One region of the Paenibacillus antri genome, then DNA from elsewhere that is predicted to be linked to it. Evidence: predicted binding sites of a transcription regulator. Region 1 holds the regulator's gene; each other region holds the start of a gene.
What was found. The regulator LexA, encoded in region 1, represses DNA repair genes until DNA is damaged. The targets are predictions, from matches to a motif close to CGAACATATGTTCG.

Region 1 (7,764 bases):
CGAGATCCGGGACGAGCCCTTCCTTCGTGCCTTCCACGATATACGAAGACAGCCGCTCCTCGAGCGTCAAGCTGCTCGTCTTCTCCTTCTTCTCGACCTTCTTCTCCCGGAAGTACGCGACGAACGCGGCGAGCGTCTCGTCGCTCGTATGGAAAATCAGATCCTCCGCGAGCCTGCGCTCCTCTTCCGGAATCGAGGCGTATCGCTCAAGCTTCTCCGTATTGACGATCGCATACCCGAGCCCCGCCTTCGTGTTGTGGTACAGGAACACGGAGTTCAGCACCTCGCGCCCCGCCGGCGGCAGGCCGAAGGAGACGTTGCTGATGCCGAGAATCGTTGAACTTTCCGGGAACTGCTCGCTGATCAGACGAATGCCTTCGATCGTGGCCGCCGCCGAACCGACGTATTGCGGATCGCCCGAGCCGACGGGGAACACGTTCGGATCGAAAATGATATCCCGCGGATTGACCCCGTACCGGCTCGTCAAAATATCGAACGAGCGCTTCGCGACGCGCAGCTTGTCTTCCGGCCATACCGCCATGCCCTTCTCGTCGATGAGACCGACGACGACGGCGGCGCCGTATTTATGAATGAGCGGCACGACGCGATCGAACCGCTCCAAGCCGTCTTCCATATTAATGGAGTTAATGATCGCCTTGCCCTGGGAATACTTCAAGCCGACCTCGAGCACTTCGTGGTTCGTCGAGTCGAGCATGAGCGGTACCTTGACCTTCTTCGTCACGAGCTGCAGAAACTCGGCCATCGACTTCTTCTCGTCGAGCTCCGTGTCCTCGAGGTTCACGTCGACGATATGCGCTCCGCTCTTCACCTGCGCTCTCGCGATTTCCGACGCCTCTTCGAATTTCCCTTCGAAAATCAAACGTTTGAACTTCCGCGAACCGATCACGTTCGTCCGTTCGCCGACCATCAGCGGCTTATTGTCCGCTTCGAGATACACCGTCTCGATGCCGGACACGGCCGGCGGATGCTCGCCGTCGCGCGGCCGCGGGCGGTAGCTCGACAGCTCGTCCGCCAGCGCGCGGATATGGTCCGGCGTCGTACCGCAGCAGCCGCCGGCGATGTTCAGCCAGCCCTGCTCCGCGAAGCCGGCCAGCTTCTTCGCGAGCGATTCCGGCGACTCGTGATAGTTGCCGTTCTCGTCCGGAAGACCCGCGTTCGGATAACAAGACACCGCCGCATCCGTCAGCGCCGACAGCGTCCGGATATGATCCTTCATAAATTCCGGTCCCGTCGCGCAGTTCAGACCGATCGAGACCGGCTTCAGATGCTCGAGCGAAACGAGGAACGATTCGATGTTCTGCCCCGCCAGCGTCGTGCCCATCGGCTCGATCGTGCCGGAGATCATGATCGGCACCGTCTTGCCCGCTTGATCGAACGCCTTGCGGATGCCGATGCTGCCCGCCTTCACGTTGAGCGTATCTTGGCTCGTCTCGAGCAGGAGCGCGTCGACCCCGCCTTCGAGAAGCGCCAGCGCCTGTTCGAAATACGACTCCACGAGTCCTTCGAACGTCACGCCGCCCGTCACCGACAGCGTCTTCGTCGTCGGTCCCATCGCGCCCGCGACGAAACGCGGCCAATCCGGCGTAGAAAACTTGTCCGCCGCTTCTCTTGCGAGGCGCGCCGCGGCCAAGTTCAGCTCTCTCGCTCGGTGCGGAATGTCGTATTCCGCCAAGACGACGCTCGTCGAACCGAAGCTGTTCGTCTCTACCAGATCCGCCCCTGCGGCGAAGTACGCTTCATGAATGCCGCGGATGAGGTCCGGTCGCGTGACGCAGAGCAGCTCGTTGCACCCGTCGAACTCGTCGCCGCCGAAGTCGGCCGCCGTAACGTCCGCTTGTTGAATCATCGTTCCCATAGCGCCGTCTATGATTAAGATCTTCTTTTCCAATTGTTGTTCTAATAATGTCTTCGTCACAACCAGACCCCACTCCCCTTGCCGATTTAACATAGTGTAGCAAATTACTCGGATTTGGAAAAGTTATTTGACAAAACCGATGACAGAGAGGTTAAAATATTCTATAATACGATTCATTGCTTCACTCTTTAGAATCATTATAAATAACAACTCCAATAAGGAAAGAGGGATTCGGATGGCGGAAATTCGCATTCGAAACACGGAAGAACGCATCTCGGGCGAAGAGAACGTCCGCGCGTTCCTGAGCAGTCAAGAAGTATTGTACGAGCATTGGAACCCCGCTAAGCTGCCGGCGCATCTTCAAGATAAATTCGTGCTGAGCGACGAGGAGAAAGCGGAAATCTTGTCGACGTTCGACGAGGAAATCCGAGATCTCGCGGCCCGCCGCGGCTACCGCACGTGGGACATCGTCGCCTTGTCCGACGCGACGCCGAACCTGGAGGAGCTGCTCAAGAAATTCGAGAACGTCCACACGCATACGGAAGACGAAGTGCGCGCGATTACGGCGGGCAAAGGCATCTTCATTATCAAGGGCACGGACGACGTCGGCTACTTCGACGTCGAACTCGAAGCCGGCGACGTCATCTCGGTGCCGGAGCACAAACCGCACTTCTTCACGTTGATGGACAATCGCCAGATCGTCGCGGTTCGCTTGTTCATCGAGACGGAAGGTTGGATCGCTCATCCGTTCGCGGACCCGGCGTTCCAGAAAGCATAAGATCGTTATTTGAAATGAACAATCCCCTTCCGCTTACCGGCCGGAAGGGGATTTTTTCGCGCTGCAGCGCACGCGGCGCGTCGGCTTCACCGCCGACTGCTTCCGGAGCCGAATTTCCACGACGCCGTCCGCGTATTCTGCTCGCGGCTTCCTCGGCACGACCGCGGCCGGCAGCTCGATCGTCTCGTCCAGCTTCCCCGGTATGCCTGTCAACGTCAGCGTACGATCGTCCAAGCGAAGCCGGGGCAGCTTGTCTGCGCCGTCCGACGGCATCGTCACCCGGACGATAACCGACTTGAACGTCTCGAAGCACTCCCACGTATATCCCGAGGCGCGGTGCCGTTCCAGGTACGCCAGCGCCTCCCCCATGAGCCGGTCCCACTCGTATTCGTTCCTCGCCGACGGCGAATTCCGCACCGACTGTATCTTGCGCCGGATCATGCCTTCGAACGACTTCCACCCGTTCCGGAACCTCCGGTCTTTCCATACGTCGTTCATGTCGAGCGAACCTCCTCCGCTTGCGCCCAGTGTATCTTACAGCGTATGCCGAGCGGAGACGTTCGGTTCATAAGAAAGGCCGCGGATCTGCGCTCCGCGGCACCAATAAGAACGTTATAGAATAATGGCAAGAATTTCTCGCAATCTCGTGACCGTGTGCTTCGGCGCCGTGTGTTCGCCGATCGAAGCGCCATGATGGTTGATCCAAATATTGTCCATCCCGACGCGGCTCGAACCGAGAATATCCGTCGTCAGCTTGTCGCCGATCATGATCGCTTCCTCCGGCTCGACCTCGAGCAGCGACAGCGCATGGCGGAAGATGCCCGGATCCGGCTTCCCTCGGCCGAAATCGCCGGAGATGACGATATGATCGAAGTAGGGGGACAGCTCGGGTACGCCGGCGAGCTTCTCCTTCTGCAGGTCCGGCGAGCCGTTCGTCAGCAGAAGCAGCTTGGCGTTGCCTCGGAGTTCGTCCAACACTTCGTACGTCTCTTCATAGAGGTACGCGAGACTGCGGCGAATCGCCGGGAACCGTTCGCCCAACCGGGCGCCGAGCTCCGGATCGTCGACGCCCAACGCGAGCAATCCGCGCGTCCACGCGTCGGCGCGATATTGCGGCATGAGCCGTTCCATCATCCGGAACTCCGGGGCTGCGCCTTCGCGGAAGTTGCCCCACAGCCCTTCGAACGGGTTAATGCCGATCATCTGCGTGAACGGGAACGTCTCGTAGCTTTCGTACAGCGCGCGGGCTTCCTTCCGCACGGACAACTCGAGCGCCTTCGGGTCTACGCCGACCGCTTCGGCCGCTTCCCGGCACGTCGCGTCGAACGCCTCCTGCACCGATCGCTCGTCCCACAACAACGTATCGTCCAAATCGAAAAGCACGGCTTTCTTCTTCATGCCCCTACGGTCTCCTTCTCCGCTCCGTTCAGCGGAATATGGTGAGCCGCCGCGAATTGCGTCAGCGCCTCGTTAATCCGATTCATCGGATACAGATGATAAGCTTTGGAGAACGAACGCTTCGTCTTCCCGTCCTTCAGCATCACGGTCGAACGATTGTCGCCGATGTGAATCGTAGCGATGTCCTGCGCCGCGACGGACCGGTCCCCGGCATACGTTCTCCAGCCGAGCTCGTTCTTCCCGACCTTAAGGAACGGCCTCCGTACGAAGAAGTGAAACAGCGCAAGCAGCAAATACAGCGCGACCGTGATCTGATATAACGTGTCTCCGGCGTTCGCCTGCGGCATCGTGAACGCGAAGAGAATGCCGGCGGAAGCCAGCACTAACGGGAACACCCAGCTTCTCCCCTTGATTTTCTCCGGGCCGTCTTTCGCGCCGATCGGCGTCTGCCCTTTTTTCAATCGGTCTTGATTCATCCGTTTGGAGTTTTTCTCCACCATGCGTTCCCATTTTCGGGACATACGTCTCAGTCCTTCTTCTCTTCGTCGTCTACGAATTCGATCGAATCCAGCTGCTGCCGGAGCGAGGCCTTCAAGTTGTCGATATATTGTTTGCGCAACTCGGCTTGTTCCAGTTTCTCCTCCGCCGTCAGTCCGACGGATTTCTGCTTTCTCGCCAGCTCGTTGATGCGTTGCACGCGTCCGGATATCATGATGACCTACTCCTTTCTTCAATTACTTAAACATAGGAGGAAGAGGCAAGTCAAGGCGGAAAACGAACAACGCCGCCAGCCGAATATCCGGCAGGCGGCGATCTGTTTTACGTATTAAGGGAGTCGCAACACTTGTCCCACTTGAAGGCTGGCGGAATCCAGATCGTTCGCTTCGATAATGCTCTGCACGTACGACTTCACGGAGACATCGTCGGGACCGTACGCCTTCGCGATCTTCCATAATGTGTCCCCCGGTTCTACGCATAGAATCGAACCGGTATCGAGAACGCTCGCCTGGGCGGCCGATTCGGCGGTCGTCGTCACCGCGGTAGAGTTGTCTTCTTGGTTGGCGCTGGCGTGAAGCATGACGCCCGACGTAGCGCTGAATCCGATCAGCGCGAGAAACATCATCATCCGTACGAAGAACTTCTTTCTCGCTTGTTGCTTGCCGTTCCGCTGTCTGTATGTGTTCGTTCTCATCGATATCGTCCTCCAAACGTTTGTTCCGAAACATTTGTTCTGATATCAAAATAACACGAACACCCGTTTGTGTCAACGGGAATTGAGAACTTTTGTTCTCCTATTCTTCGTATCGCCTTGCTTATCCACCGTCCGAACCGTTGCCTTTTAATGAAGCGCTTCGTTATATCGGGAACGCGGCGCTCCATCGCTGCGGCCGATCGCGTCTTCCATCTCCTTCCGCTCCCCCCTGCCGTACGAATGACATTCCGAAGTCCTACTTCCTTTCAAGTCGATTCGAACTTATGTTTGTACGAACTCCGGTTCTGTGTTATACTTCTCGTAATTAATTACCATTCCTTGGAGTGATCGAACTTGACGAAGCTGTCGAACCGGCAACAAGCAATTCTCGAATTCATTAGAAGCGAAGTTCGCGAGAAGGGTTATCCGCCTTCCGTACGGGAGATCGGCGAAGCCGTCGGCCTCGCGTCCAGTTCTACCGTTCACGGCCATCTCGACCGGCTCGAGAAGAAGGGCTTCATTCGCAGAGACCCGACGAAACCTCGCGCCATCGAGCTGCTTGGCGACGAAGACGAACGTCAGATGGTTCGCCTCGCGGTATCCCGCGTGCCGCTCGTCGGCAAGGTGACCGCAGGCCAACCGATTACCGCCGTCGAGAACGTCGAAGAATATTTCCCTCTTCCGTCGCATATGGTTCGCGACGATGAAGTGTTCATGCTCTCCGTCGTCGGCGAAAGCATGATCGACGTCGGCATCTTCGACGGCGATTACGTGATCGTGCGTCAACAGCAGACGGCATCCAACGGCGACATCGTCGTGGCGATGACCGAAGACGACGAAGCTACCGTTAAGACGTTCTACAAGGAGCGCGACCACATTCGTCTTCAACCGGAGAATCCGACGATGGAGCCGCTTCGCTACAATCACGTGACCGTTCTCGGCAAGGTCATCGGCATCTTCCGCGAGCTTCACTAAGACCAAGAACCCGGCGCAGCATGCGCCGGGTTCTTTCGTTCTTCCAAGTTCGGATCAAGCGTAATAGGACTTCCCCCACTCATCGGCGTGCACCGTGCAGGGCTGTTTGATGATCGTTTCGACGTCTGGCGACGGTATACGAGGGAGGCAGCACCGGAACGCAGCCGCTGCGCAAAAAAACCGACCGCGATCGCTCGCGGTCGGTCTCGATCCAACTTAATACAACGCCAAGTACTGGTCCCGTTCCCACTGATGCACCTGGGTCCGGTACATATCCCACTCGATTTCCTTCAACTCGACGAAGTGCGCGAGCGCGTGATCGCCGAGCGCGTCGCACACGACTTCGTTGCCAAGCAGCTCGTCGAGCGCTTCCTTAAGGTTTTCCGGCAGGCTCGGAATGCCCGCGGATTCCCGTTCGTCTTCGCTCATGACGTAGATGTTCCGATCGACCGGCGCAGGCAGCGACAGCTTGTTGCGAATGCCGTCGAGACCGGCCGCCAGCATGACCGCCATCGCCAAATACGGGTTCGCCGCCGGATCCGGGTTGCGCACCTCGACCCGCGTGCTGAGTCCGCGCGATGCCGGGATGCGGATCATCGGGGAGCGGTTGCTCGCCGACCAAGCCACATACACCGGCGCTTCGTATCCCGGAACGAGACGCTTATACGAGTTGACCGTCGGATTCGTGATCGCCGCGAAGCCTCGAGCGTGGCGCAGTACGCCGGCCATGTAGTGGCGAGCCGTAGCGCTGAGGCCCAGGCGGTCGCTCTCGTCGTAGAACGCGTTCGTGTCGCCTTGGAACAACGACTGATGGCAGTGCATGCCCGAGCCGTTCATCCCGAACAGCGGCTTCGGCATGAACGAGGCGTGCAAGTTATACTTGCGCGCGATCGTCTTGACGACGAGCTTGAACGTCTGAATTTGGTCGGCCGCATGAATCGCGTCGGAATATTTGAAGTCGATTTCGTGTTGACCCGGAGCGACCTCATGGTGAGACGCTTCGATTTCGAAGCCCATCTTTTCGAGCACGAGCACGATTTCGCGGCGGCAGTTCTCGCCGAGGTCCGTAGGCGCGAGGTCGAAGTATCCGCCTTGGTCGTTCGTCTCGAGCGTCGGATTACCCTTCTCGTCCGTCTTGAACAAGAAGAACTCCGGTTCCGGACCGACGTTCATCGCCGTAAAACCAAGCTCCTGCGCATCGCGAAGCGCACGCTTCAGAATTCCTCGCGGGTCGCCCGCGAACGGCGTGCCGTCCGGCATGTAAATATCGCAAATCAAACGAGCGACGCGGTCTTCCGTCACCCACGGGAAGATGACCCACGTATCCAAGTCCGGGTACAAGTACATATCGGATTCCTCGATCCGCACGTAACCCTCGATGGACGAACCGTCGAACATCATCTTGTTATCGAGCGCCTTCTCCAGCTGGCTGACCGGAATTTCCACGTTCTTGATAATGCCCATCAAGTCCGTAAATTGCAAACGGATGAACCGCACGTTCTCTTCTTTCGCGATCCGCATAATATCGTCTTTCGTGTAACCCAA
Region 2 (7,764 bases), on a different contig from region 1:
AGGTGTTCGTCACCGGCTGCACGCCGGAGATCGGTCAGCTGCAGCGAGTGCGCATCACACATTCGCTCGATTACGATTTATCGGGAGTCGGTGTATCCGCATGAATCTAGCGAACCGGATTACGCTGGCGCGTATCTTTCTCGTTCCGATCATCATGTTTTTCCTGCTGGTCAGCTTCAACTTGCCCGAGCTCCGCTTGGGCGAGTTCCATATTACATACAACCAAATCATCGCGACGCTGATCTTTATCGTCGCGGCCGCGACGGACGGGCTCGACGGCTATATCGCGCGGTCCCGCAAGATGGTGACGAACCTCGGAAAGCTGCTCGACCCGCTCGCCGACAAGCTGCTCGTCGCGGCGGTGCTCATTTCGCTCGTCGACATGCAGAAGGTCGACGCGTGGATCGCCGTCGTCATTATTTCTCGCGAGTTCGCGATCACCGGCCTGCGCCAAGTCGCTCTGCTCGAGGGGAAGGTCGTCGCGGCGAGCGCATGGGGCAAGTGGAAGACCGGCATTCAGATTACGATGATCATCGCGCTTTTGCTTAACAATTTTCCGTTTTATTTCCTCGGCATCCCGTTCGATTTGATTTCGAGCTGGGCGGCCGCGGCGATCACGATTTATTCGGGGATCGATTATTTCGTGCAAAACAAAAACGTCATCGACGACGTGAGGTAAGGAGGCCGAATCGAAGGAAGCGCCGCGCGCTTGCATTCGATCGGCTTTTCTTTTGCTAACAAAGGGGAGTGTTGCGGCATGAAAGCGGAAATCGTCGCGGTCGGCACGGAGCTGCTGCTCGGCCAGATCGTGAATACGAACGCGCAATATTTGGCGGAAGCTTGCGCCGGCATCGGCATTGACGTCTATTACCAGACGGTGGTAGGCGATAACGTGGATCGCATCGTGTCGGCGCTTCGGATCGCATCGGAGCGGGCGGACATCGTCATCTGCACGGGCGGGCTCGGTCCGACGATGGACGACTTGACGCGGGACGCGCTCGGCATACACGTCGGGGCGGAGCTTGTGATGGACGAAGATGGCATGCGGAAGATCGAAGCGTATTTCGCCGAGCGGGGGGCCGTCATGGTGGAGAGCAACCGCCGTCAAGCGTTGACGCTCGCGGGAGCGGACGTGCTGCCGAACGATACGGGGATGGCCGTCGGCACGGCGCTTCGCCGGGACGGCAAGCTGTACGTGCTGCTGCCGGGGCCGCCGCGGGAGCTGAAGCCGATGTTCGACCGGTACGCCAAGCCGTGGCTCCGGGCGAATATGAACGACGCGCTTCCGTTATTCTCGAAATCTTTGAAGTTCGCAGGCATCGGGGAGTCGGGACTAGAGCATGCGCTGCTCGATCTGATCGAATCCCAAGCGGATCCGACGATCGCCCCGTACGCGAAGGAAGGCGAAGTGATGATTCGGCTGACGTCGCGCGCTTCCTCCGAGGCGGAGGCGTTCGCCAAGATGGCGGATACGGAGGCGGAGATCCGCCGCCGCGTCGGCGACCATCTGTACGCCGAGGAGGACGTCAGCCTGGACGCGGTCATCGTGCGGCTTCTGCGCGAGCGCGGAGCGACGCTCGCCGCGGCGGAGAGCTGCACGGGCGGCTTGTTCGCGGACATGACGACGTCGCATCCGGGCAGCTCCGAGGCGTTCGCCGGCGGCATCGTCAGCTACTCGAACGCCGCGAAGACGGCGCTGCTCGGCGTGCCGAAGGCGCTCCTGAGCGGCCCCGGCGCCCCCGGGGCGCTCAGCGCGGAGACGGCGGCGAGCATGGCGGAAGGCGCGCGGACCCGGCTCGGGACGACGTTCGCGGTGTCGTTCACGGGCGTGGCCGGACCGGGACCTTCCGCCGACGGCAAGCCGGCCGGACTCGTCTACCTCGGCGTCGCCGAGGAGGGGAAGGCGACGGAGGTGCGCGAGCTGAAGCTGTCCGGCAGCCGCGAGATCGTGAAGCTGCGCGCCTGCCGCGCCGGCTTCTATGAGCTGTGGAAGCGGCTGCGGTAATGCTTGCCAAACCGGCGGCGCTCGGGGTATGATGGGGGTACGGAAGAACCGTGGCGAATCGTGATTTGCCGCGGTTTTTTTGCGTCCTCCGGCCGGGGATGCGTGAAGCGGCGTCGACAGCGGGCAAGCGATATGGAAGCGGACGCCGACATCGACGCGAATCGGAAAAAAAGTCGAATGTATGTTCGAAAAAATGGTTGGCAAGGAGACAAAAAGAAGGTATCATACAATTATCAGAGAAAAGGAAGTGTTCATTGTGAGCGATCGGAAAGCCGCATTAGAGATGGCGCTCCGCCAGATCGAGAAACAATTCGGCAAGGGTTCAATCATGAAGCTTGGAGAAAGCGCGCATATGCAAGTCGAGACCGTGTCCAGCGGATCGCTCGCGCTTGATATATCGCTCGGGGTAGGCGGCTTCCCGCGGGGCCGAATCATCGAGATTTACGGACCGGAATCGTCCGGTAAGACGACGGTCGCGCTGCATGCGATCGCGGAAGTACAGAAGAGAGGCGGACAAGCCGCCTTCATCGACGCCGAGCATGCGCTCGATCCGGTGTACGCTTCGAAGCTCGGCATCAACATCGACGAGCTGCTTCTTTCCCAGCCGGATACGGGCGAGCAGGCGCTCGAGATCGCCGAAGCGCTCGTTCGCAGCGGCGCCGTCGACATTATCGTCATCGACTCCGTCGCGGCGCTCGTGCCGAAGGCCGAGATCGAAGGCGAGATGGGCGATTCTCACGTAGGCTTGCAAGCGCGTCTCATGTCGCAGGCGCTTCGAAAGCTGTCCGGCGCGATCAGCAAGTCCAAGACGATCGCGATCTTCATCAACCAGCTTCGCGAGAAGGTCGGCGTCATGTTCGGCAACCCGGAGACGACGCCGGGCGGCCGCGCATTGAAGTTCTACTCCTCCGTCCGTTTAGAAGTTCGACGGATCGAGACGATCAAGCAAGGCAACGACATGGTCGGTAACCGCACGCGGATCAAGGTCGTGAAGAATAAAGTCGCTCCGCCGTTCAAGCAAGCGGAGATCGATATCATGTACGGCGAAGGCATCTCGAGAGAGGGCAGCATCATCGATATCGGGACGGAGCTCGATATCGTACAGAAGAGCGGCGCATGGTTCTCGTTCGACGGCGAACGCCTCGGTCAAGGACGGGAGAATGCGAAACAATTCTTGAAGGACAATCCGAAGATCGCGGAATCTATCGAGAAGAAGGTACGCGAAGCGACGGTCGTCGCTCCGGGGCTGCCTGCCGGAATATCCAGCGGCGATGACGACGACGATTTCGACGAGGAAGCGGAAGCGTAAGATTCGTTATAGAATAGTAGCGTCATAAGTACATTACGCACCGGCACCCGGCCAACGTCGGGTGCCGGTTTTCGGTTGCGTAAGGAGGAAGAGACGAGTGGAACGTCAAGGCGTCATTACATCGGTAGAGAAGCAGAAGAAACAGCAGCATCGATATAACGTGTTCATCGACGACGAGTTCGCCTTCGCGGTCCATGAGGATGTCTTGATGCGGCACCGCTTGTTCAAGGGGCAGTCCGTGCCGCCGGACCGGCTGGAAGAGGTGCTGCGGGACGAAGAACGCCAAGACGCGTACGTGAAGGCCGTACGTTGGCTCGGCAACCGTCCGCGAACCGAGAAGGAAATCCGGACGTACCTGACCCGCAAGGAATACGAACCGTCTACGATCGACGACTGCGTGAGGCGGCTGACCGAGCAGCGGTACGTAGACGACGAACGGTTCAGCCGGTCGCTGGCGGAGGAGCGGCTGCAGCGCCAGGGCAAGGGCAAGCAGTGGATCAAGCAGGAGCTGCTGCAGAAGGGCGTCGCCAAAGCTACCGTCCAAGAAGCGGTAGGAGACATCGACCCCGAGGAGGAGAAGGCGTCCGCGACGTCGGTCGCGCGCAAGCGGTGGAAGACGTTGTCCGGACAAGAGGATCGCGTCGCCGCGAAACGGAAGCTATACGCGTACTTGGCTCGGCGAGGCTTCTCCGCGGCCGCGGTCCGGGAAGCGGTGCGAGAGGCGACGGCGAACGAGCCGACCGGCGCCGAGGAAGAGGACTGGGCATGGGAATAGTCGTTGCTTGACAATTTTCTTTAGTGAAAGCTACAATGAAATGGTATATTCAATTTTCATTTTCGCCAATTCTTTACGGAACGCGCGAGAAGAGAGAACTGCAATGTCAAAGCGAACGCAACTACAACTAAAAAAGAACACATCGTTGGGCCTCGAAGGATAAGCTCAATCGTTGTGTGGCAACGGGGAGGTGAACTAGATGACCTACTGGTGGGTCACCCTCATTATCGCTCTCCTTGTTGGCGCAGCATGCTTTGGGATCGGTTACCTTATTCGCAAGTCCATTGCCGAAGCCAAAATCTCAAGTGCGGAGGAGGCGGCTCGGAATATTCTCGATAACGCTTCGAAAGAAGCCGAGGCGCTGAAGAAAGAAGCGGTCCTGGAAGCGAAAGACGAAATCCATAAGCTTCGCTCCGAAGCCGAACGAGACATTCGCGAACGTCGCAACGAAACGCAACGACAGGAACGAAGGTTACAGCAGAAAGAGGAAACGCTGGATAAGAAACTCGATTCTTTAGAGCGTAAAGAAGAGCAGCTTGCCAACAAAGAGAAGCGCGTAGAAGAGACGCAACAACAGATCGACGCTCTCTATCGCAAGCAAGTCGAGGAACTGGAGCGCATCTCCGGCTTGACGCAGGAAGATGCGAAGCAGATGATTCTGAGCAACGTCGAGAGCGAAGTGCGACTCGAAGCGGCTCAGCTGATGAAGGAAATCGAACAGCAGGCGAAAGAAGAAGCGGACAAGAAGGCGCGGGAAATCATCACCTTGTCGATCCAGCGCTGCGCGGCGGACCACGTCGCGGAGACGACGGTATCCGTCGTCGCGCTGCCGAACGAGGAGATGAAAGGCCGCATCATCGGTCGCGAAGGCCGCAACATTCGCGCGCTCGAGACGCTGACGGGCATCGATCTCATTATCGACGATACGCCGGAGGCCGTCATCTTGTCGGGCTTCGATCCGATTCGCAGAGAGATCGCTCGCAACGCGCTCGAGAAGCTCGTCGCGGACGGACGAATCCACCCGGCTCGGATCGAAGAGATGGTGGAGAAATCCCGCAAGGAAGTGGACGAGCGGATTCGCGAATACGGCGAGCAAGCGACGTTCGAGGTCGGCGTTCACGGGCTGCACCCGGATTTGATCAAGATCTTGGGCCGCTTGAAGTTCCGTACAAGCTACGGCCAGAACGTGCTGAAGCACTCGATGGAAGTCGCCTACTTGGCCGGCCTCATGGCCGGAGAGCTGGGCGAGGACATCACCCTCGCGAAGCGCGCGGGCTTGCTGCACGATATCGGGAAGGCGCTCGACCACGAGGTCGAAGGCTCCCACGTCGAAATCGGCGTCGAGATCGGCAAGAAATACAAGGAGCATCCGGTCGTCGTCAACAGTATCGCATCGCATCACGGCGATACGGAAGCGACGTCGGTCATCGCGATGCTCGTCGGCGCGGCGGACGCATTGTCCGCGGCAAGACCGGGAGCGCGCCGCGAAACGTTGGAGACGTACATCAAGCGTCTGCAGCGTCTCGAGGAAATCTCGGAGTCGTTCGAAGGCGTCGAGAAGTCGTACGCGATTCAAGCCGGACGCGAAATTCGCGTCATGGTGCAGCCGGAGCGCATCGACGATGCGGAATCGTTCCGTCTGGCGCGGGACATCACGAAGAAAATCGAGAACGAACTCGATTATCCGGGGCATATTAAGGTCACGGTCATTCGCGAAACCCGCGCGGTGGAATACGCAAAATAATAATGACATGGCGGCTGTCCCGGTGCATTCCGACTGGGACAGCCGTTCCTGTTTCGCGACAGTCGCGCACGAAAAGGAGCTGGGGACGAACGTGAAAGTACTGTTTATCGGCGATATCGTCGGATCTACGGGCCGGCGGGCGCTGAAGGAAAATTTGCCGGCGCTGAAGCAAACGCATAAGCCGGATTTCATCGTCGTGAACGGCGAGAACGCCGCAGGCGGCAAGGGGATTACGGGCGCGATCGCGAACGAATTTTTCGAGCTGGGCGTGCATGGCATCTCCATGGGCAACCATACGTGGGACAATAAAGATATCTTCGAGTTTATCGATAAGGAGCCGAGGCTCATCCGGCCGGCCAACTTCCCGCCGGGAACGCCCGGTCAAGGCAGCGTGACGCTGAAGGCGAACGGGAAGGAGCTGCTGCTGATCAACGTGATGGGGCGCGCCTTCCTGCCGCCGCTCGACTGCCCGTTCCGAACGCTCGACAAGCTGTTCGACAAGTCGAAGAAGCGTCCGGTCGCGACGCTCGTCGACGTTCACGCGGAAGCGACGTCCGAGAAGCTGGCGGTCGGTTGGTATTTGGACGGCAAGGCGTCCGCGGTCGTCGGGACGCATACGCATGTGCAGACGAACGACGAGCAGCTGCTGCCGAACGGCACGGCGTACATTACGGACGTCGGCATGACGGGGTCGAGAGAGGGAATCCTCGGCATGGAACGGGAAGCCGTCTTGACGAAATTTCTGACGCAGCTGCCGGTTCGGTTCGCGGCCGCCGAAGGGAAATACCAATTCCACGGCGTCGTGATCGACATCGACGAGTCGACGGGCAAGGCGAAATCGATCAAGACGATCCGTATTTACGAGGGCGAGTTTAAGATGTTCTAAGCCATTGTTCCATGTGGAACTATTCTGAATTGTTAGATAAATTAAGAGGAAACCCAGAACAAGCCTCCTCGGGTGGAATGATTCCGAAGTCATGCGAATATACATGAATACCGGAATGAGTGAAGCTTTCCCGAGGAGGTCCAATTCATGGAAGTATTAAAAGTATCAGCGAAATCGAATCCGAACTCGGTGGCAGGCGCATTGGCAGGGGTGTTGCGAGAGCGGGGAGGAGCGGAGTTGCAAGCGATCGGCGCGGGAGCGCTGAATCAAGCGATCAAGGCGGTCGCGATCGCCAGGGGCTTCGTGGCGCCGAGCGGCGTCGACCTGATCTGCATCCCGGCATTCACCGACATCGTCATCGACGGGGAAGACCGGACGGCGATCAAGCTGATCGTCGAACCGCGGTAATTCGAACCTCGTTCATCCCGGGACGTCGGCGTCCCGCCTTCATAACGCGTTTCCGCTCGCATGGCCTCCCTGAGAGGCTTTTTCTTTTGTCCAAACCAAGGGTTGAGGAAGGGGCGATTCGAGATGAAACGTTGGGATTTGCATTGCGACGCATTGAGCAAAATGATTCTTGCCTCGGACATCCGATTCGAGGACGACCGGCGCCTGGACGTCACCGCGAAACGGTTGAAGGAGGGGGGCGTCCAGCTGCAAGCGTTCGCCATCTACGTCCCTGAAGCGTGGAAGGGGAGGCCGTTCGACGCGGTGTTGGCGAGCGTCGACGCGTTCGAACAGCGCATCGCGTCCAGGCCCGACATCCTGCCGATTCGTTCGAAGCAGGACATCGAGACGCTGATGCGACCGGGGGAGACGAGAATCGGCGCGATGCTGACGATGGAAGGCGCCGATGCGCTGGAGGGGAATCTGGCGTACCTTCGCATCGCGTACGCGCTCGGCGTGCGGACGCTCGGCGTGACATGGAATGTCGCGAACTGGGCCGCGGACGGCGTCCGAGAGCCGAGAGGCGGCGGGCTGACGGCGGCGGGCCGACGACTGGTCGCCGAATGCGATCGGCTGGGCATGACGCTCGACGTCTCTC
Region 3 (7,764 bases), on a different contig from region 1:
TACGCGGATTTATTGGAAGGATACGTTCTCGGGCGTCATTCTGAGCCAGATCGGCTTGGCGCGTCCGCCGGCGCAGGATATCGACGATTTCGCGGCTCGCGGCGTAACGAAGGAGCGGATCGAGGAGATGGACGGCGACATCCTGTTCTACTTCTCTTACGAGCTCGGCGACGGCGGCGCGACGGCCGTCGAGGATAGTTGGTTGAAAGACCCGTTGTGGCAGACGCTCGACGTCGTGAAAGCGGGCAAGGCGTACAAGGTAAGCGACGCGATCTGGAATACGGCCGGCGGCGTCATCGCGGCGAATCTGATGATCGACGATCTGTATACGTATTTCGAAGTGAAATAAAACAATACGAACGCAAGAAGCGAGCCGGGGAGGGATCCTCGGCTCGCTTCTTTGCGTCGAGCGCCGCCGCGGACGGTTAGCGTCAACGAAATTGGAAATCCTATGCATCATCCGATACGAACGGGAAGGGGAATCCGCACCATGCCGTCCGTCGATCTGCCGTCCGCGGCGCTGCTGGTCTTAGCCGCGCTCGGCATTCTCGGCAACAATTCCACCGTCGCCATCGCCGTCGTCGCGCTGCTCCTGCTTCGCGTCACAAAGCTGCATCAGGTATTCCCGTGGCTGGAGAACTACGGTCTTACCGCCGGCGTCGTCATCTTAACCATCGGCATTCTGGCCCCGATCGCCAGCGGGAGCCTCGACCATCGCGCGGCGGTTGCGTCGCTCCTGCGGTGGCAGTCGCTGGCCGCGGTCGCCGTCGGCTTGTTAGTCGCCTATCTCGGCGGCCGAGGCGTGACGCTCATGTCGCAGCAGCCCGCGGTCGTGACGGGGCTGCTGCTGGGGACGATTCTGGGGGTCGCCCTGTTCCGAGGGGTCCCCGTCGGGCCGCTCATCGCCGCAGGTATCCTCTCGGTGCTGCTCGGCGCGAAATAACCCTCGCGCGCTTATTAGAACGCGAAACTGAGCTGCTCCGGCAGCGGCTTCGCAGGCGCCGGAGCCGCGGCCGAGGGCCGAAGGACGGGAGCCGGCTCGGGAAGGCCGTGCCGAGCCGATACGGCTTCGATGCGCCGCTTCATCTTGTCGGCATACGACCGTTCGACGTAGGCGTTCCGATATAACCGAGCGTAAGGCTGGATCAGCTCCGGGAAATGCATCTCGAGCGTATGGTAATACCACATCTTTACGTCGGGGGACAGCCGCAGCAGCGACGTCATCGCGAAGCCGGCGCCCTGCGCCTTCGACTCGGCGAAGAGCGCGTCGAGCGTCTCTTCGCCGTCGGTGAGCAGCGGCAGAATCGGGGCGACGAAGATGCCGACGGGGAAGCCTGCGTTCGCGAGCGCCCGGACCGCGCGCATTCGCCCGGCCGGATGGGGCGAGGCCGGCTCCAGCTTCCTGGCGATCGCTGCGTCTAACGTGTTGACGCTAATGTTGATCGACGTGACGTCGACGTCGCGCAGCACGTCCAGATCCCGCAGGACGAGCGGCGACCGGGTCGTGACGGACGTCGGGACGCGGTAGCGCGCCAGCACCTGCAGGCAGCGGCGCGTCTGCCGCGCCTTCGCCTCGATCGGCTGGTACGGGTCCGTCGCCGTGCCGACGGCGACGGGACCGATGCGGGGGCCGACGTCGGTGTCGCGCAGGCCGTGCCTGCGCCCGAACGTGCGGAGTTGGGATTCCAACGCTTCGGCGGCGTTCTCCTTAATAAATATATGATGCTGAAACTCGTCGGTAGCTTCCTTGCCGAGGAATGTCTGGAAGGCGCGCGCGTAACAGAAGCTGCAGCCGTGCGCGCAGCCGCGGTAGGGGTTGAGCGACCAGTCGAACGGCATGCGTTCGACCTTCACGCGGTTCAGGACGAGCTTGGCGGTAACGGATTCGAATTGTTTGGTCGTCATACGATACGCTCCTGATTCTATAGGAACTTGTGTTCGTAGTTGAAGTATACCACAGTCGTTTCGCGAATGCGAACACAGGTTTGCATGAAAACGGTGCAACCCTGCATCGCCTTGGTGCGTCTAATCGATATGGAAGCCGGTGGAAAGAGGTGGAGGGATGTCATACAAGCTTATTGGGATGCTGCTCGCGGTCGGCGCGATCGCCGCGGGCTGCATGGCGGCGCCCGGAGAGCGGCCGATATTGCCGGCGAAGGCGCAGATCGAGTCCGCGCAGGAGTCGAATCCCGAGAGGAAGCCCGATCCCGCGGAAGCGAGCTATGCGGACGAAAGCAAATACGTCGGCGAAGAGTTGAAGCTGATCCAGACGATTAACCGGTCCGTCCGATTTCAAAACGAAGGGGACCAAGACGGCTATATGAGCTTGCTCGCGGAAAACAGCAATATGGGCTTTCCGGCCAGCAAGGTGCGGAAGATCGAAGTCGTCGGCATTCGCCTGCATACGCCTAAGGAATTGTCCGCGATCGTAACGACGAGAACGTGGCTGGAAGGGGACGGGGACATCTATTCGGACGGGTTTTACTTGCTTAGCAAGGAAGAAGAGGAATGGAGGATCGTCGATAAAGATTAAATCGATACGAGGCGCGGAACATGAAGAAATCCCCCGGAGGCCAAGCCCCCGGGGGATTTCTTTCTATTATTCCGTAGCGACCGATTGATCGGCTTGCATCGTGACCGGCGAAATCCGGACGAAGTGCGCGTCGACATTCTCGAGCATCGAAGCGATCTTCGCCGCGGTTTCCGCTTGGCCGGATTTCTCCAGCTCGGAGCGGTAGATACCGAGCAGCTCCTTCAGGTCGGCGCGGCTCTTGTCGCCCAGCGCCGTGATGCTGACCTTCGCGCCCTTGGCGACGCGGCGCTTGATCGCCGCTTCGTCGAGGCCAAGCTCCGGCTGCAGACGCTGGTAGATGACGCCGCCCGTCATGCCGGCGCAAATCCAAGGTCCCGGATCGCCCATGACGACGGCGCGCCCGTTCGTCATGTATTCGAACGCGAAGCCCTTCAGGTTCGCGCGGCCGGCCATGTTGCCGATGTCGTCGCGGATCGGACCTACGATCTCGCCGCCGAAGATGACGTCGGCGCCCGAGAGACGGATGCAGGCGCGGGAGTCCGCGTTGCCCTGAACGATGAAGGTACCTTTCTGCGCGCCGTAGGCGAACGACTTGCCGACGGAACCGTTGATGAACGCCTTATGCTTGCTCGGCGCCTTGAGAATCGCGATCTTGCCGCCGAACGCCATCTTCGCTACGCCGTCTTCCGCGCCGCCGTGAACCGTAATGTCCACGCCGCGGGCGTTGAACGCGCCGAGACCGTTCCCCGGCACGGAGCCGTCCGTCAGCTCGAGCGAGATGCCCGGAAGCTGGTCGTAGCTGCCGTCGAACCGGTCGCGGACGCGGTTCGAGGAGAAGCGCGAGCCGATGATGCGCGTCTCTGCGCTGATCTTGCTCCAACGCTTCGCGATCGGCGATTCGAAGCTAAGCGCGCTCGGATACATCGCCGCTTCCGCGCCTACGGCCGCGAGCACCGGCTCGGCGGAAGCCGCAGCGGCTTCTTGCGCCGCCGGAGCGATGAATTGCAGCGGAGCCGGACGAAGGATCGCCGACAGGTCGATCTTCTCGAGCGCGTTCACCTGCTGCAGCAAGTCGGAACGACCGACGAGATCTTGCGCGTTCTTGTAGCCGAGCGCCGCGACGATGTCGCGGACTTCTTCGCCGATGCCCGAGAACAAGCGAACCAAGGCGTCGACCGCGTTGTCGTATACGCGGGGAACGAAGCGGCGGAGACCTTTCTCTTCGGCTTCTTCCATCGAGTCGATCTGCGTCGCGATGCCGACGTGGCACGTGTCGAGGTGACAGCCGCGGCACGTCGTGCAGCCGATCGCTTGCATCGAGATGGAGCCGAAGCCGCAGCGGTTCGCGCCGAGCATCATCATCTTCACGACGTCCGCGCCGGACTTCAGACCGCCGTCGGACCACAGCTCGACGCGGTGGCGAAGACCCGCTTCGATCAACGCGACGTGCGCGAGCTTCGTGCCGATCTCCGTCGGCAGGCCGACGTGCTGCAGCGAGTGCATGCGCGCCGCGCCGGTGCCGCCGTCGAAGCCGGACAGCGTGATGACGTCCGCGCCGGCCTTGGCGACGCCGACCGCGATCGTGCCGATGCCCGGAACGACCGGTACCTTCACGATGATTTTCGCGTTGTGGTTGCTAGCTTCCTTCAACTCGCTGATGATTTGCGCGAGATCCTCGATCGAGTAGATGTCATGGTTGTTCGAAGGCGAGATCAGGTCGGAGCCGATCGTCGCGTTCCGCGCGGCAGCGATCTTCGCCGTAACCTTGGAGCCCGGCAGGTGACCGCCTTCGCCCGGCTTCGCGCCTTGGCCGATCTTAATCTCGAGGAACGCCACCGCGTTCGCGAGCTCGACGTTGACGCCGAAGCGGCCGGAAGCGACCTGCGCGCCGCGCGTCCGCTTATAGCGGCCGAGCATATCCTTGATTTCGCCGCCTTCGCCGTTCATCGTCACCATGTTCAGACGTTCGCCGGCTTCCGCGTAGGCGCGGAACGCCGTCTCGTTCTGAGAGCCGAACGACATGGAAGAGATAAGCATCGGCAGATCGTGGTCGCCTACGCCGATGTTAACGTCCTTCGGATCGAGCGGCTTGCGGCCGTCCGACAACGCCTTCTCGTAATCGAAGTCCGCGACGTGGCGAATGCTGATCGGATTTTTCGCTTCTTCTTCGCGCAGCTTGTCGCGGTAATCCGAGTAAGGAGCCGCGCCGGAAGCCGCGTCGCCGAGCGCTTTCCACATCCGTTGGAAGAAGCGGAAGTTCTTGCCCGCCTTGGCCTTCGGATTGTTGTTATAGTCCTCGTAACGAGCGATCGCGTCCGCTTCGAGCTGCGCGAAGCCCGTGCCCGCGTTTTCGCTGCCGAGGTAGTTGACGATATCGAGCACTTCCGCGACTTCCGGGTGGAGGCCGATCGACGAGAAGAATCGCGTATACCCGCGAAGCTCGTGCGTACCGATCGTGGAGATGACCTTCTCGAGACCCTTCTGAAGCGTAGTGAACACCTTCTGAGCCGCCGCCGCGCCTTCCTTCGCCGCCGCCGTCGAGAACAACACGTACGGGGAAATCAGGTCCGCGCCGAGACCGCAAGCGACCGCGATGTCGTGCAGGTTGCGGACCGAAGCGGAGCGAAGCGCGATCGCCGCTTGACGGCGCAGGTTGTCGCCTTGGCCGAGCTTTACGGACTTCAGCGCGATGTCTACGCGGGAAACCGCGAGATGCGCGTCGATCCAAAGACGGTCGTTGCTGTTCGCTTCGCCGTCGTCGAGCAAGAGCAGGCTGGCGCCGCCGCGAACCGCGGCGATCGCGTCGTCCGCGAGCTTGTCGAGCGCGGCCTTGAGCGATTCTCCGCGGCCGAACGTCAGCGACAACGTCGCGACGGAGCCGGCTTGGGACGCTTCGAACGCGGCAACGAGCGATTCGAGCGACGGCTGGCCGACCGCTTCCAGGCTGCCGACGCCGTTGGAGCCTTCGAGCACGAGCGGAGCCGGCAGCTCGACGCGCAGGCGGCCGTCCGGCTCGCCGTAGATCGTCGGACGAGGGCCGACGACGACGCGGGTGGAGAAGTGCTCCTGCTCGCGATCGCGGTCGATCGCCGGGTTCGTGACGACGGCGACGCTCTCTTTAATGAAGTCTGCAACATTTTGCCGTTCCCAGTTCAGCGCCGCGAGCGGGCCGTCATAGCCGAGTGAGCGGATCGGCTCCGCGCCGGTTTCCGACATCGCTTCGACCATCTGGATGCCCTCGCGATCCCAGCCTGCAGCCGCATACAGCGCATCCGTCACTTGGACGTCCGCGTTCGGAGCCGCAGCAGGGAATTCGTTCTGATAGAACAATTGGCCGCGAAGTCCCGCGAAGTCGACGCGCTGCTTCGCGCGCTCGAGTACGGTCGTCTGAAGCTCTTCGTACGGAATGACTTGCACGTGTTCGCCGCGCGTCAGGACGACGCCGATCTTCTCGCCCGGGGCGATCGGCTTCGGGTCCGCGACCATCTCGCCGACCGTGATAACGCCTTGCTCGGAGGAGAAATAAAGCGATGTTTCGCTTTCGACCATCCACAGCGGGCGAAGGCCGAGAGCGTCTACGCTGAATACGCACTCGTTATCGTAACGGGATACGATGGCGGCCGGACCTTGCGCGTAATGACCCCAAATTTGGCGATAATAAACGTAAAGATCTTGCAGCTCGGGACGGAACGACTTCATCTCGTTATGAATCGGAGGGAAGACAAGCTCCATAGCCTCGAAGTGCGAGAAGCCGTGACGGTGAATGAACGTCTCGATCGTCCGGTTCATATCTTGAGAGTCCGAGCCGCCGTCGACGAGCGGAACGCCGATCATGTCGGCTTCGTAGCGCATCTTCTTTACGGTGTTGATCTCTCCGTTATGACCGAGCAAGGAGAACGGCTGCACGCGGAAGAAGCTCGACAACGTGTTCGTGGAATAGCGGTTGTGACCGATCGTCACCTGAGCGGCGAAGAGCGGGTCTTGCGTGTCTTTGAAATATTTCGGCAAAATGCTTGCGGAGCCCATGACCTTATAAGCGGCCGTTACGTTGCTGAGCGACGCGACATGAACATTGTATTTGCTTTCGATTTCGACGTGCAGCTCGAACAGATGGTCGGCGACGTTGACGCCGTCCTTCTCGGTAATCGCGGCGACTTGCCAGAACGTCGGCTCGTCGTTGCGGCCGTTCGGGCCGAGCACGGCGCCGTTCGTTTCGTTTTCCTGTTCCAAGACGATCTTCACGCCGTACTTCGCGAACAGGTCGCGCATGCCGTTCTGCATGTCGCTTGCCGAGATGTCGAGCTTCCGAGGCACGAAAATATGCGCGACGGAGAAGCGGTCGTCGAACGCGAGCTGGCCGTCCAGGCCGGCTTTCTCGAGCTTGCTCTGCCACAGGGCGCGCGGAATGTCCGTGAGAATGCCGCAGCCGTCGCCTTCCCCGTCGATAAAACCGGAGCGGTGCTCCATCTTTACGAGGGCGTCGATCGTCTTCTGAATGTTGTCGCGGGACGGATGTCCGTTCTTCTCGATGATGCAGATGACGCCGCAGCTGTCGTGCTCTTCGAGCAGCAGTCCTTCAAACAATCCTTCGTTCTTCATAGCTTGGTTCATGCGTGCGGTCAGTATTCTGACCCTCACCTCCTAAGGAATTGGGTTCGGGCATGCATAATTATGCAACTGCGCTGAATAAAAAGCGCTCATCCATCGCGGCATAAAGTCGACGATACAAAGGGGGAATAACGTGAAACGTAGTACGAAACGCGCGGCAAATCATCGCAAACCTCACACGGTATGACAGGTTAGACCGCGTCCGTGCTAGAGGCTGAAAAGTAGATATAGAATAACATGAAATGTTACACCCGACAATAAAGAAAAGGACGAATAAAAGACTGAAAGCGTTTTATAATGTATAATAATATTTATAACGGTGAATAATCATATTTTTTGAACAATGGATAATTGTTGCGCACGGGCGATATCCTCTCCTCTTTTTTATACCATTCGCGCGCGAGAATATCAGCAAGCAGATTCAGACAATAACGCCCCGGCGACCAAGAGGTCCCGGGGCGAGCCGATTTATTTCAACTTGGAAAATGCTCTCTCCGCCGCGGCGATCGTCGCCGCGACGTCTTCTTCGGCATGGGCGGTCGTGAGAAACCACGCCTCGTACTTGGAGGGCGCGAGCAGCACGCCCTCGTCCAGCATGAGCTTGAAGAAGCGGCCGAACGTCT

Region 2: a site for LexA is predicted at 2,180-2,193, ahead of recA (recombinase RecA). Genes of this name have one in related genera too.
Region 3: a site for LexA is predicted at 1,975-1,988, ahead of FE782_RS14645 (SPL family radical SAM protein). Genes of this name have one in related genera too.

Annotation. Positions count from the first base shown of each region.
Region 1 is NZ_VCIW01000016.1:9,663-17,426, reverse strand. Features, by position in the region: gene metH (methionine synthase) at 1-1,876, opposite strand, end outside; gene FE782_RS21000 (1,2-dihydroxy-3-keto-5-methylthiopentene dioxygenase) at 2,112-2,654, shown strand; gene FE782_RS20995 (Hsp20/alpha crystallin family protein) at 2,688-3,152, opposite strand; gene FE782_RS20990 (HAD family hydrolase) at 3,267-4,052, opposite strand; gene FE782_RS20985 (hypothetical protein) at 4,049-4,573, opposite strand; gene FE782_RS20980 (DUF896 domain-containing protein) at 4,579-4,764, opposite strand; gene FE782_RS20975 (LysM peptidoglycan-binding domain-containing protein) at 4,879-5,244, opposite strand; gene lexA (transcriptional repressor LexA) at 5,599-6,219, shown strand; gene glnA (type I glutamate--ammonia ligase) at 6,436-7,764, opposite strand.
Region 2 is NZ_VCIW01000005.1:64,443-72,206, forward strand. Features, by position in the region: gene rimO (30S ribosomal protein S12 methylthiotransferase RimO) at 1-104, shown strand, start outside; gene pgsA (CDP-diacylglycerol--glycerol-3-phosphate 3-phosphatidyltransferase) at 101-679, shown strand; gene FE782_RS09855 (competence/damage-inducible protein A) at 758-2,005, shown strand; gene recA (recombinase RecA) at 2,262-3,314, shown strand; gene FE782_RS09865 (RecX family transcriptional regulator) at 3,412-4,089, shown strand; gene rny (ribonuclease Y) at 4,289-5,833, shown strand; gene FE782_RS09875 (TIGR00282 family metallophosphoesterase) at 5,925-6,719, shown strand; gene FE782_RS09880 (stage V sporulation protein S) at 6,867-7,127, shown strand; gene FE782_RS09885 (dipeptidase) at 7,251-7,764, shown strand, end outside.
Region 3 is NZ_VCIW01000009.1:7,708-15,471, forward strand. Features, by position in the region: gene FE782_RS14635 (ABC transporter substrate-binding protein) at 1-349, shown strand, start outside; gene FE782_RS14640 (DUF441 domain-containing protein) at 491-943, shown strand; gene FE782_RS14645 (SPL family radical SAM protein) at 958-1,905, opposite strand; gene FE782_RS14650 (hypothetical protein) at 2,063-2,533, shown strand; gene FE782_RS14655 (glutamate synthase-related protein) at 2,600-7,144, opposite strand; gene FE782_RS14660 (glutamate-1-semialdehyde 2,1-aminomutase) at 7,610-7,764, opposite strand, start outside.